2 regions of the Marinomonas sp. A3A genome follow, and region 1 is predicted to be linked to the other one. Evidence: predicted binding sites of a transcription regulator. Region 1 holds the regulator's gene; the other holds the start of a gene.
The links. Region 1 encodes sigma-54, which starts transcription at its own class of promoters, with help from an activator protein. Its sites were predicted from a motif close to TGGCACNNNNNTTGCTNT; they were not measured.
Positions count from the first base shown of each region.

Region 1 (5,789 bases):
CCATTTTCATCTTCAAAAGAACGAAGAACAACAGCATCCCTCGATGGGTAGGTGTACCACTGATTGCTTCTTATGGGGTTTATTTATTTATCATTAGCACAAACGGTTCGGTGTAATGCTTTCGCTTAAACAACTAATAAAACCCAAAAACCTCTCGATCATAGGGGCTGCTTTACTATTAGTGGCTTCTTTAGGGTGGTATGGGACGACACCTATGCAAAACTTGGTTCAAACTGAATCACTAAGCAGCTCACCCGACTATTTCATCACTAAAGTCAAAGTAAAAGAGTTTGATACCGATGGAGCTCTAATTGAAACACTCGACGCAGAACAAACACTGCATTATATAGCTAAATCCAGAACCTTATTAGAAACTCCGAGTATTGAACGCTACACAAAATCAGGTCAATGGAGCGCAAAAGCAGATAAAGGGGTTATTGAAGACGGAAGTAATGATATTCTATTAACCGAAAACGCTAGAGCAACTAAAAAATACCTCCAATCTGAAGATATAAAGCTCAGTGCAGACAACATACATTACTTAGATAAAGATCAATCACTAACCAGCTATGGAAACGCGACACTTATCTCCACTCAAGGAGAGACTTCTGCTGGAGAAATTAAAACTTATATCAATTCAGAAGAAGTCGTGATGACAGGATCTGTACGAGGAAAATATGAAACGATTCATTAACATCAGCGTGTTGCTCACTTCGGCCCTAATTGGCCAATACGCATACGCACTGCCTGACGACACAAGTAAACCATTAGAAATACAGGCAGATGAAGCATTATTCGACCAAAACTCAGGCGAAGCAATATACAAAGGTAATGTATTTGTTAAACAAGGTACCATTGAAATTCAAGCGCAATACCTTAAAGTAACAACCGATCCAAAGACTCGACAATTCAGCAGCCTAGAAGCCACAGGAAAGCCTGCGAAATTTAGCCAGCAAATAGATTGGAGCGGCAACATTGTTATTAGCAAAGGTAACGAAATACATTACCTAACAAGCGAATCAAAACTAGAAATCATCGGCGACGGCTATTTAAGTAGAATGCAAAATTCCATCACTGCAGACTACATCCTTTATATGGTCGATGACGGCACTTTCAGTGCTGAGAAAAAAGATTCAGGGCGCGTTTCAATGACTTTACAGCCACAAGCGCCAAAAGATAAACAAGCACCTGAGACCAAAAAATAGATGGCTATACTAGAGGCAAAACACCTTGCAAAGAGTTACAAAAAACGCCAAGTCGTAAAGGATGTATCTATTTCCGTTGAGTCAGGCCAAGCCGTTGGCCTACTCGGCCCTAATGGCGCGGGCAAGACAACCTGCTTTTATATGATAGTTGGCATGGTAGCAAACGATGCTGGCGGCATATTTATTGACGGCCAAGATATTACTCATGACGCGATGCACACACGTGCTCAAAAAGGCGTTGGCTACCTTCCTCAAGAGGCATCTATTTTTAGAAAAATGTCTGTAGAGGATAATATTCTAGCCATCTTAGAAACACGCAAAAAACTAACAAAAGCGCAACAACAAGAAAGACTAGAAGAGCTCTTAGAAGAGTTCCATATCACTCATATTCGCACCAACCTAGGAATGGCCTTATCAGGAGGAGAAAGACGCCGGGTCGAAATAGCGAGAGCTGTTGCCATGAACCCAAAATTCATCTTACTTGATGAACCATTTGCTGGCGTAGACCCTATTTCCGTTGGTGATATAAAGCACATTATCAAACACCTCCAAGAGAGTGGAATCGGCGTCCTAATTACCGATCACAACGTCAGAGAGACACTAGACATCTGCGATAAAGCTTACATTGTTGGTAATGGCTACATCATTGCATCTGGCGATGCCAGTACCGTCATCAACAATGAACAAGTAAAAAAGGTCTATTTAGGCGACGACTTCCGCCTGTAACCCCTTATCATTGCTGTAGAAAGGGAGTAGTATGCACAACTCGTTCCAATTCATTCAATTAGAAGAAAGAGTTGCTCTATGAAGCAGTCTTTACAATTAAAGCTCGGTCAGCAGCTGACCATGACGCCACAACTGCAACAGGCTATCCGCTTGCTGCAGCTTTCTACGTTGGATTTAAAACAAGAAATTCACGAATTCCTTGAGTCTAATCCACTACTTGAGCTCGACGACGACGAACAAATTCATAGCGACATCCCTGCCAGTATAGAATCAAAAAGTGCTGCAGATACAACAGTCGACAACAATAGCGAAGAAGCACGCGTAGAGTCCGAGTGGACAGAAAGTATCCCAGAAGAACTGTCCATCGACAGTAACTGGGATGACACCTACCAAAGCTCTGCGGCCGTCAGTGATCACAACAGCTACGAAGGCGATAGCGACTTCGAAAGCCGAAATGCACCAGCAGAAAGCATACAAGACCATTTAATATGGCAATTAAATTTAACTCACATGTCAGATCGCGACATCGAAATCGCTTACGCCATCATTGAATGCGTCCAACCCGATGGCTACTTAAGCATTTCCCCCGATGACATTTGTGAGTCCCTTTGTACAGAACTAGAAGAGCTTGAGTTAGACGAAGTCATTGCTGTACAACACAGACTACAACGCTTTGACCCTGTTGGCGTATGCTCGATCGACCTACGCGACTGCCTTCTTGTGCAACTGGAAGCTTTCCAGAGCCACCCTCTATACAAGAGCACACACAATCTTATTGATCATTACCTACCCTTGTTAGGTAACCGAGATTTTGCTCAGTTAAGCCGCAAAACAAAATTAAAAGACGAAGCACTAAAAGAAGTCGTCAATTTGATCCAACAGCTTAACCCACGCCCTGGCTCAGTGATCGACGCAGATGACACCGACTACGTTATTCCAGACGTCACCGTAAAAAAACGCCATGACGTATGGCAAGTTGAACTAAATAACGACGCGTTGCCGCCCATCAAAATCAATGAGACTTACTCAGCGATGGCTAGCACAGCAACAACCGCCGAAGATGCCACCTACATCAAAACCTCTCTTCAAGAAGCAAAATGGTTCATGAAGAGCTTGCAGAGCCGCAACGAAACATTATTAAAAGTGGCCAGCTGCATAGTAAGTCGACAAATTGATTTCTTCGAACTTGGCGAAGAAGCCATGAAACCCATGGTTCTTCACGATGTTGCAGAAGAAGTTGGCATGCATGAATCAACTATATCTAGGGTAACAACCCAGAAATACATGCACACACCTAAAGGTATTTTTGAGCTAAAGTACTTCTTCTCCAGCCATGTCAACACAGCCTCTGGCGGAGAATGTTCTTCTACAGCAATACGAGCTATGATTAAAAAGCTTGTATCAGATGAACCAGCAAAAAAACCACTAAGTGACAACAAGCTAGCTGCTATTTTAGCAGACCAAGGCATACAGGTTGCTCGACGTACTGTTGCCAAATATCGAGAGGCGATGAACATCCCTCCTTCCAATGAACGAAAACGACTGATCTAAACGGAAACCATTTTATCATGTCCTTGAAATCATTATTAAAAGCGGAACTCGTTCTCGCAAAACAAGATATTGTTAGTAAGAAACGCGTCCTTGAAAGCATTGCGGAAGTCGCTTCAAATCGACTACATTGCGACAACGAAGCCATCTATGACGCATTACTTGGTCGAGAGAAACTAGGCAGCACAGGCATTGGCAACGGCATCGCTATTCCACATTGCCGTCTAGAGTCTGCAAACCACACCGCTATCGTTGTTATGTCTCTACAAACGCCTATTGATTTCGACTCCATCGACAAAAGAGCGGTTGACCTAATATTTGCTCTAATTGTTCCACCTCATGAGTGCGATCAACACCTTGCAACTTTAGCCCAAATCGCCGAGCTTGCTCAGTCTCCAGAAGCATTGGACAAGCTGCGTACAGCACAAACCAATGAAGAACTATTCAATATTTTTGACTCATTAATATAGGGAAACAGCATGCAGGAAGAGTCCGTCACAATTATAAACAAACTTGGCTTGCATGCTCGCGCTGCCGGCAAACTAGTTGAAACAACCACTCGCTTCTCTTGCGACATCACCATAGAAAAAGACAGCCGCAATGTTGACGGCAAAAGCATTATGGCAATGATGATGCTGGCTGCTGGAAAAGGCACAGAAATTCGTGTCAAAACCAATGGTGAAGACGAAAAAGACGCAATAAAGGCGGTGATAGAATTAATCAACAATCGCTTTGGTGAAGACGAGTAAAACCTTCTATGTCAGAGCAAAACACGCTTAATCACCTTCAAACGGTTACTGAATCGCTTGAATCCGGTGCCACCATGCAAATCCGTTATCTACTTAACGGGGCTTTGCCTGCACAAGATGTTGCTCGTCTATTAGAGTCCTCCCCTCCCAAAGAGCGTAAGCTTCTTTGGGAGTTAATCGAAGCAAAAAACGAAGGTGAAGTACTTCAATATCTAAGCGAAGATATTGGTGTACAGTTCATGAAAAACATGGATACAGAGCGACTCATCGCCGTATCCGAACACTTTGAAAGCGATGACCTTGCCGACTTACTTCAACACCTACCAGAAAAGGTCGTAAAAGAAGTTCTTGCGTCAATGTCCTCGCAAGACAGAACAAGAGTTGAAGCACTATTAAGCTACTCGGAAGATTCCGCCGGCGGCTTGATGAACACGGACACCATCACCATACGTCCAAACATCACCGTCGATCTGGTTTTCCGCTATCTACGCAGACACTCAACCCTGCCAGACATGACTGATAACCTACTTGTTGTTAGCCGATCAGATCGCTTATTAGGCACTCTCCCCCTCACCAAACTATTGGTATCTGATGTTAGCGCAACCGTGCGCGACATCATGGAAACAGAATTCACGGTCATTGATGCAGAGACACCAGCCAGCGAAGTAGCACAGCTTTTCGAAAAAATGGACTTGGTTTCTGCACCTGTTATTGACAGCAAAACCAAAAAGCTACTTGGCCGCATCACCATCGATGACGTTGTAGATGTTATCCGAGATGAAGCCGAACACTCCATGTTAAGCATGGCAGGTCTTGATGATGATGAAGACACCTTCGCACCCATCATAAAAACCACTAAGCGACGCGCAGTGTGGCTTGGCATAAACCTAATAACGGCTTTTACCGCATCCTACGTCATAGGTTTATTCCAAGAGACGCTAGACCAAGTTGTTGCATTAGCTATACTCATGCCAATCGTTGCTAGCATGGGCGGTATAGCTGGCTCTCAAGTACTCACACTGGTTATTCGCGGTATCGCACTCAATCAGATAGGCTCCACCAATACTCGCTGGTTACTCAACAGAGAGCTCATCGTTGGACTCATAAATGGCCTTCTTTGGGCAACGGTTATCGCCGCCCTCACCGCACTTTGGTTTGACAACATCAAGATTGCCTATATCATTGCGGGCGCCATCATAATAAATCTGCTATTTGCTGCAGCCACTGGCACACTTCTGCCGATTTTGCTAAAAAAAATCGGTATCGACCCTGCCTTAGCTGGCAGCGTAATTTTGACTACCGTGACCGACGTGGTTGGATTTTTATCCTTCCTTGGTCTCGCTACTATTTTTCTAATATAGGTTCCCATGACAGACTTTGATCAATTTGAAAACAACGAAGAAGAAATCCCTAAAAGCAAAACCCAGATCAAGCGTGAAATGGAAGCCCTGCAAGATCTTGGAAAAAAACTATTAGGCCTAAGTAAAAACCAACTTAAAAAAGTGGAAATGTCTGACACATTACGCGAAGCATTCGTTGAAGCTGGCCGCATAAAGCAACA
Region 1 is NZ_CP025532.1:2,481,347-2,487,135, forward strand. It holds gene CYL31_RS11565 (calcium/sodium antiporter) at 1-116, shown strand, start outside; gene lptC (LPS export ABC transporter periplasmic protein LptC) at 215-694, shown strand; gene lptA (lipopolysaccharide transport periplasmic protein LptA) at 678-1,205, shown strand; gene lptB (LPS export ABC transporter ATP-binding protein) at 1,206-1,931, shown strand; gene CYL31_RS11585 (RNA polymerase factor sigma-54) at 2,010-3,482, shown strand; gene ptsN (PTS IIA-like nitrogen regulatory protein PtsN) at 3,500-3,949, shown strand; gene CYL31_RS11595 (HPr family phosphocarrier protein) at 3,959-4,228, shown strand; gene mgtE (magnesium transporter) at 4,237-5,589, shown strand; gene yjgA (ribosome biogenesis factor YjgA) at 5,596-5,789, shown strand, end outside.

Region 2 (5,789 bases), 810 kb from region 1:
TGTCTTCATCTAAAACAACACCGACATACCAATCTGAACCGTACAAATTAGGCAATGAACTAAAAGACACATATACAGGCGTACCGTCAGCCAGTTTTTTTTCAACCAAGTCTTTACTCAGTTCTGGCACACCACCTTGCAATAAATTAGATACAGATTTGCCGTTCAAATCTGCATTTGGGTGACTGATTATTTTTCCATCTTTACTCAATAGGAACGCATAACCTGTGTTATTGAAGTTAAGCGCATTAACTGCTTCAGATACTGTATTAAGATTTAGATCTCCACCAAAAGTACCTTTAAATTGGCCATGGTCAGAAAAGTCTGCAATCACAGAAATCAGAATATCGCCCTCAGTCGAGACATAAGGTTCTGTTAGCGCTGCTTGCTTATGCTGCTTCCCCATGCCGTACCAAGGGCGTTTGCGGGCATCCCAGCCCGGTGGGTTCCAATTAGGATCATTGGTGATTCGACTACCGTTAATATCCAAACCACCAAACAGTAAAATAAACTCGTCTTTATAAATAGGTAAGTCGAAAGCTTTTTGAATGGTTTCAGGACTAAAGTCCGCATCAACTGTTTGCGAAATAGCTTCAATCAAATCCATTTTATTTTTAAGCCAGTTATTAACCTGCAAAGCGAGAGCTTTACTACTTTCTTGAGTACTTGTCGTTGTTTTCTCAAACAATGCACTTCTAAGGCTGCTGTATTGCAACCACGAGTACATCGAGAATGCTAAAACAACAACAATTGATGCACACCAGACAACCTTATGAGAAACCTTCATTACTAAATTATCCTATAAAATAAACGAAAAAAACTTATCACTTCCATGCAAATTCAGAGATAACAAAATTAATGACATTGAATTATGTCAATCCAATGAATTTCGGAGGAATTTATAACATCAACTATTAAAGTGCCACCTTTAAAACGTTGTTTTTTTGTAGTAACGAAAGTTTTAGCAGAAAACCGATAATTATTCCTATAAAAAAACCCCGCATTCCTTTCGGAAGCAGGGTTGGGTGTTGGTAACACTAGGAGATTAAGCTAGATCAAAACGATCCAACTCCATTACTTTAGTCCATGCGGCAATAAAGTCTTTCACAAAACGTTCTTGTGAATCAGAGCTCGCATACACTTCTGCAATAGCACGAAGTTGAGAATTAGAACCAAACACTAAGTCGGCACGTGTTGCTGTCCATTTGATCTTACCCGTTGTACGGTCACGACCTTGGAACTCACTCTCTTCTTCAGAGGTAGCAAACCACTTGGTTCCCATATCCAATAAATTCACAAAGAAGTCATTGGTTAACGTTTCTGGTTGGCTTGTCAAAACTCCATGTTGAGATTGACCCGTATTGGTATTCAATACTCGCAAACCACCTAACAACACCGTCATTTCTGGCGCTGAAAGCGTTAATAATTGTGCTCTATCCACCAACATTTCTTCAGCAGATACCGTGTACTTACCTTTCAGATAGTTACGGAAGCCATCTGCAGCAGGCTCGAGGAAAGCAAAAGATTCCACATCCGTTTGCTCTTGAGATGCATCCGCACGGCCTGATGTAAATGGGACTGTAACGCTGTGTCCCGCTGCTTTTGCAGCCTGCTCAACGCCAACAGATCCACCTAATACGATCAAATCAGCAAGAGAGACCTGTTTAGTTGAATCTTGGGCATTAAACTCAGCTTGAATGCCCTCTAAAACAGACAACACCTTAGCAAGTTGCTCAGGCTGATTTACGGCCCAATCTTTTTGTGGAGCTAAACGAATACGAGCACCATTAGCACCACCACGCATATCTGAACCACGGTAAGTCGATGCAGAAGCCCAAGCTGTAGAAACAAGCTGTGCAATGGACAATCCAGAAGCTTGAATTTTTACTTTAAGGTCTGCAATGTCTTGGTCATTAACCGAAACATACGTCACCGCTGGAATCGGATCCTGCCATACCAACTCTTCTTGTGGCACTAGAGGCCCGAGGTAACGAGCCACTGGACCCATGTCACGGTGAGTCAATTTGTACCAGGCACGAGCAAACGCATCGGCAAGTTGATCTGGATTCTCATAAAAACGTTTAGAAATTGGCGCATAAATCGGATCATCACGTAATGCCAAATCCGATGTAAACATAATTGGCGCATGACGTTTAGATGAATCATGAGCATCTGGAACAGAGTTTGCTGCCGCACCACCTTTTGGAGTCCACTGCCAAGCGCCTGCTGGGCTCTTAGTTAATTCCCAATCATACTCAAACAAGTTTTCAAAGTAACCGTTGTCCCAAGCAATTGGGCTCTTCGTCCAAGCGCCTTCAAGACCACTAGAAATAGTATCGACACCTTTCCCCGTGCCCATGTTATTACTCCAACCAAAACCTTGCTCAGTAATGCCTGCCGCTTCTGGATCAGCGCCAACTTGAGCGGCATCACCTGCACCATGGGCTTTACCGAAGGTATGGCCACCAGCAATCAAGGCAACGGTTTCTTCGTCGTTCATCGCCATACGTTCAAAAGTATCGCGAATATCACGGGCGGAAGCGAGCGTATCGGGCTTACCATCTGGACCTTCTGGGTTAACATAAATTAAACCCATTTGTACGGCTGCTAAAGGGTTTTCAAGTTCACGATCGCCAGTATAACGTTCATCATCTAGCCAAGTTTTCTCAGTTCCCCAATAAATGTCTTCTTCAGGCTGCCACACGTCCACACGGCCACCAGCAAAACCAAAAGTTTTGAACCCCATGGATTCCAATGCACAGTTCCCCGTTAAGATCATCAAATCTGCCCAAGAGATCTTACGGCCGTATTTTTGCTTAATAGGCCAAAGCAAGCGACGCGCTTTATCTAAGTTAACATTATCTGGCCAGCTGTTTAATGGTGCAAAACGCTGAGTACCTGACGTCGCACCGCCACGACCATCAGCCGTACGATACGTGCCTGCACTGTGCCAAGCCATGCGGATGAAGAATGGGCCATAATGACCGTAATCAGCCGGCCACCAATCTTGAGAGTCTGTCATCAACGCAAATAAATCTTTGCGAAGCGCTTCAAGATCTAAGCTATTAAATTCTTTGGCATAATCAAAATCTTCGCCCATTGGGTTAGATTTCGGCGAATGCTGGTGAAGAATGTTTAAGTTCAACTGATTCGGCCACCAGTCTTTGTTTGATGTACCGCGGCCCGATGATTGATTTGCACCTGCGGCACCATGATTAAAAGGACACTTACCTTCATTCGACATCTTTTCGTTAGACATAACGCTCTCTCCTACTTGCTGCTTAGAACATCTTATTTTTCAGTAACGTTTTCTTAACTATAGTTATAAACTTAAAAAGAGTGAGTAACTAATAAATAAAAACTAAGAAGATGATAGGCAATGACTGCCTTGGCTTTTGCCTAATCAATTGTGACCATTTTTCATAATCTCGCCACAAACTCATTTGATAAAAAGCATTTACCCAAAACTGGTTCACAAGTTGCTTATAAACTAAAGGAAACCACAAATAAGTGACTTTGACTAAATCATCATGGGGAACAACTATGACGCAATCAGATTATCCATTAATTGAAGTGCCTAAAGATAAACGCCGAGGACTACTGCCAATGGCAGTGATTCTGCTTGGTTTTACCTTTTTTACCGCAACCATGTGGGCTGGAGGAACATTAGGAACCGCGTTTTCATTTTCAGAGTTACTCTTAGTTATTTTAGTCGGTAACTTGCTGCTAGGCATTTATGCTTCTGCATTAGCATTCATTGCCTATAAAAGTGGTTTAAATAGTGTCCTAATGGGAAGGTTTTGCTTTGGTGAAATTGGCAGCAAGTTAGCAGACTTCATACTTGGCTTCACTCAAATTGGCTGGTACGCATGGGGAACGGCAACGCTTGCAATTGTGTTAGTCAAAATTACGAACATACCAGAAGCATGGCAAACGCCCTTAATGATTTTATTCGGCATGGCTTTTTGTATAACCGCCATGATTGGTTTTCGTGGCATGGATATCTTGTCCCGAGTAGCGGTTCCTGCCATGCTCATTTTTATTTTAATCAGCCTTTACACAGGATTAATCGATGTTGGCGGTATATCAGCTTTGTTTGGCATTGAGCCAACACAAAGTTTGAGTTTCACCGCAGCTATCACCATAGTAATTGGTACCTTTGTCAGTGGTGCCACTCAAGCAACTAACTGGAGCCGATTCGCCAATAGCGGTAAAGTCGCTGTTTGGGCAACCATGGGGGCCTTCTTTTTAGGCAATGGCCTGATGGTATTAACCGGAGCACTTGGTACGTTAATTTACCAGCAAGCTGATATTGTCGACGTTATGCTAGCGCAAGGCTTTATGGTGCTGGCTGTACTTATGTTGTTTCTCAATATTTGGACAACTCAAGACAATACCATTTACAACTTTGCCGTCGCCGGCTGCAATCTTCTTCGAACCGATAAGCGTCGAGTTGTGACCATCGCTGGCGCAGCCATTGGTACCGTCATGGCGGTATTTGGCATGTATAACTTTCTCATTCCTTTTCTGGTCTTGTTAGGAACATTTATCCCGCCAATTGGTGGTGTAATCATGGCTGATTTTTGCTTGCGCCATAAAGGCCAATACCCATTGCTAGCCAACGTAAACTTGCCCGCTTTTAATTGGATTGGGCTTGGCTCTTATGCCATCGCCTCAGCAGCAGCCTACACATCTCCGATGATGCCACCTATTGTTGGGGTCTTTGTCGCAATAGTGGTTTATGGCGTATTATCTTTTCTATCTCATAGACAAGCCGTCACTGCATGATAGAAACCATGTGATAAATGCATTGATTATCGAGAAAATATTATTTCACCATCACAACATCGAAGAGCAGGTTTTCACGCCTGCTCTGCAACACGATTGAGGTTTTTATGCACATTATTAACGCCCGTTTGCGCCAACGTTCAGAGCTATTTTCTATCTATATTGATGAAGGCCGTTTCAGCAAAATTGAGGTACAAGAAAATACATTAACAGCAGCTGATAATGCTATAGATGCTGATGGTAAACTAGTTTGCGCACCATTTGTCGAGCCACATATTCATCTTGATGCCGCCCTTACTGCTGGCGAACCAGAATGGAATCAAAGCGGTACCCTTTTCGAAGGCATTGAACGCTGGAGCCAGCGCAAGCCTATGTTGAATGAAGCCGACATTCGTCGCCGCGCACTATCGACCATAGAGTTACTGGTACAAAACGGTGTACAAGCCATTCGAACTCATGCAGACACCACTGATCCGACGTTAATAGGCGTTCGGACCCTTTGCGCTCTGCGTGATGAATTGAAAGACAAAATCGATTTACAAGTGGTTGCCTTCCCACAAGACGGCATGCTGTCTTACCCAAATGGCTTAAAGCTGATGGAAGAAGCCTTAGAAATTGGTGCCGATGTGGTCGGCGGGATTCCACACTTTGAATACACTCGTGAACTGGGTGAGAAATCCGTCAAGCTGATAATAGAACTGGCAAAAAAATACGACCGTTTGGTTGATGTTCATTGTGATGAAATTGACGATCCAAACTCACGCTTCTTGGAGTTTCTGGCCTGTGAGGCTCTGTTTCATGACATGGGATCTAAAGTCACTGCAAGTCATACCACGGCCATGCACTCTTATGACAATGCCTATTGCTCGAAGCTGTTTCGTTTATTGAAAAACTCCGGTATTAGCTTTATATCCTGCCCAACCGAAAGCATTCACTTACAAGGTCGCTTTGATACTTACCCTAAACGCCGTGGCGTGACCAGAGTTAAAGAATTAAGAGAA
Region 2 is NZ_CP025532.1:1,668,702-1,674,490, reverse strand. It holds gene CYL31_RS07790 (methyl-accepting chemotaxis protein) at 1-787, opposite strand, end outside; gene katG (catalase/peroxidase HPI) at 1,046-3,259, opposite strand; gene codB (cytosine permease) at 3,544-4,788, shown strand; gene codA (cytosine deaminase) at 4,896-5,789, shown strand, end outside.
Region 2: the regulator sigma-54 is predicted to act here: its motif matches at 3,469-3,486, upstream of codB (cytosine permease).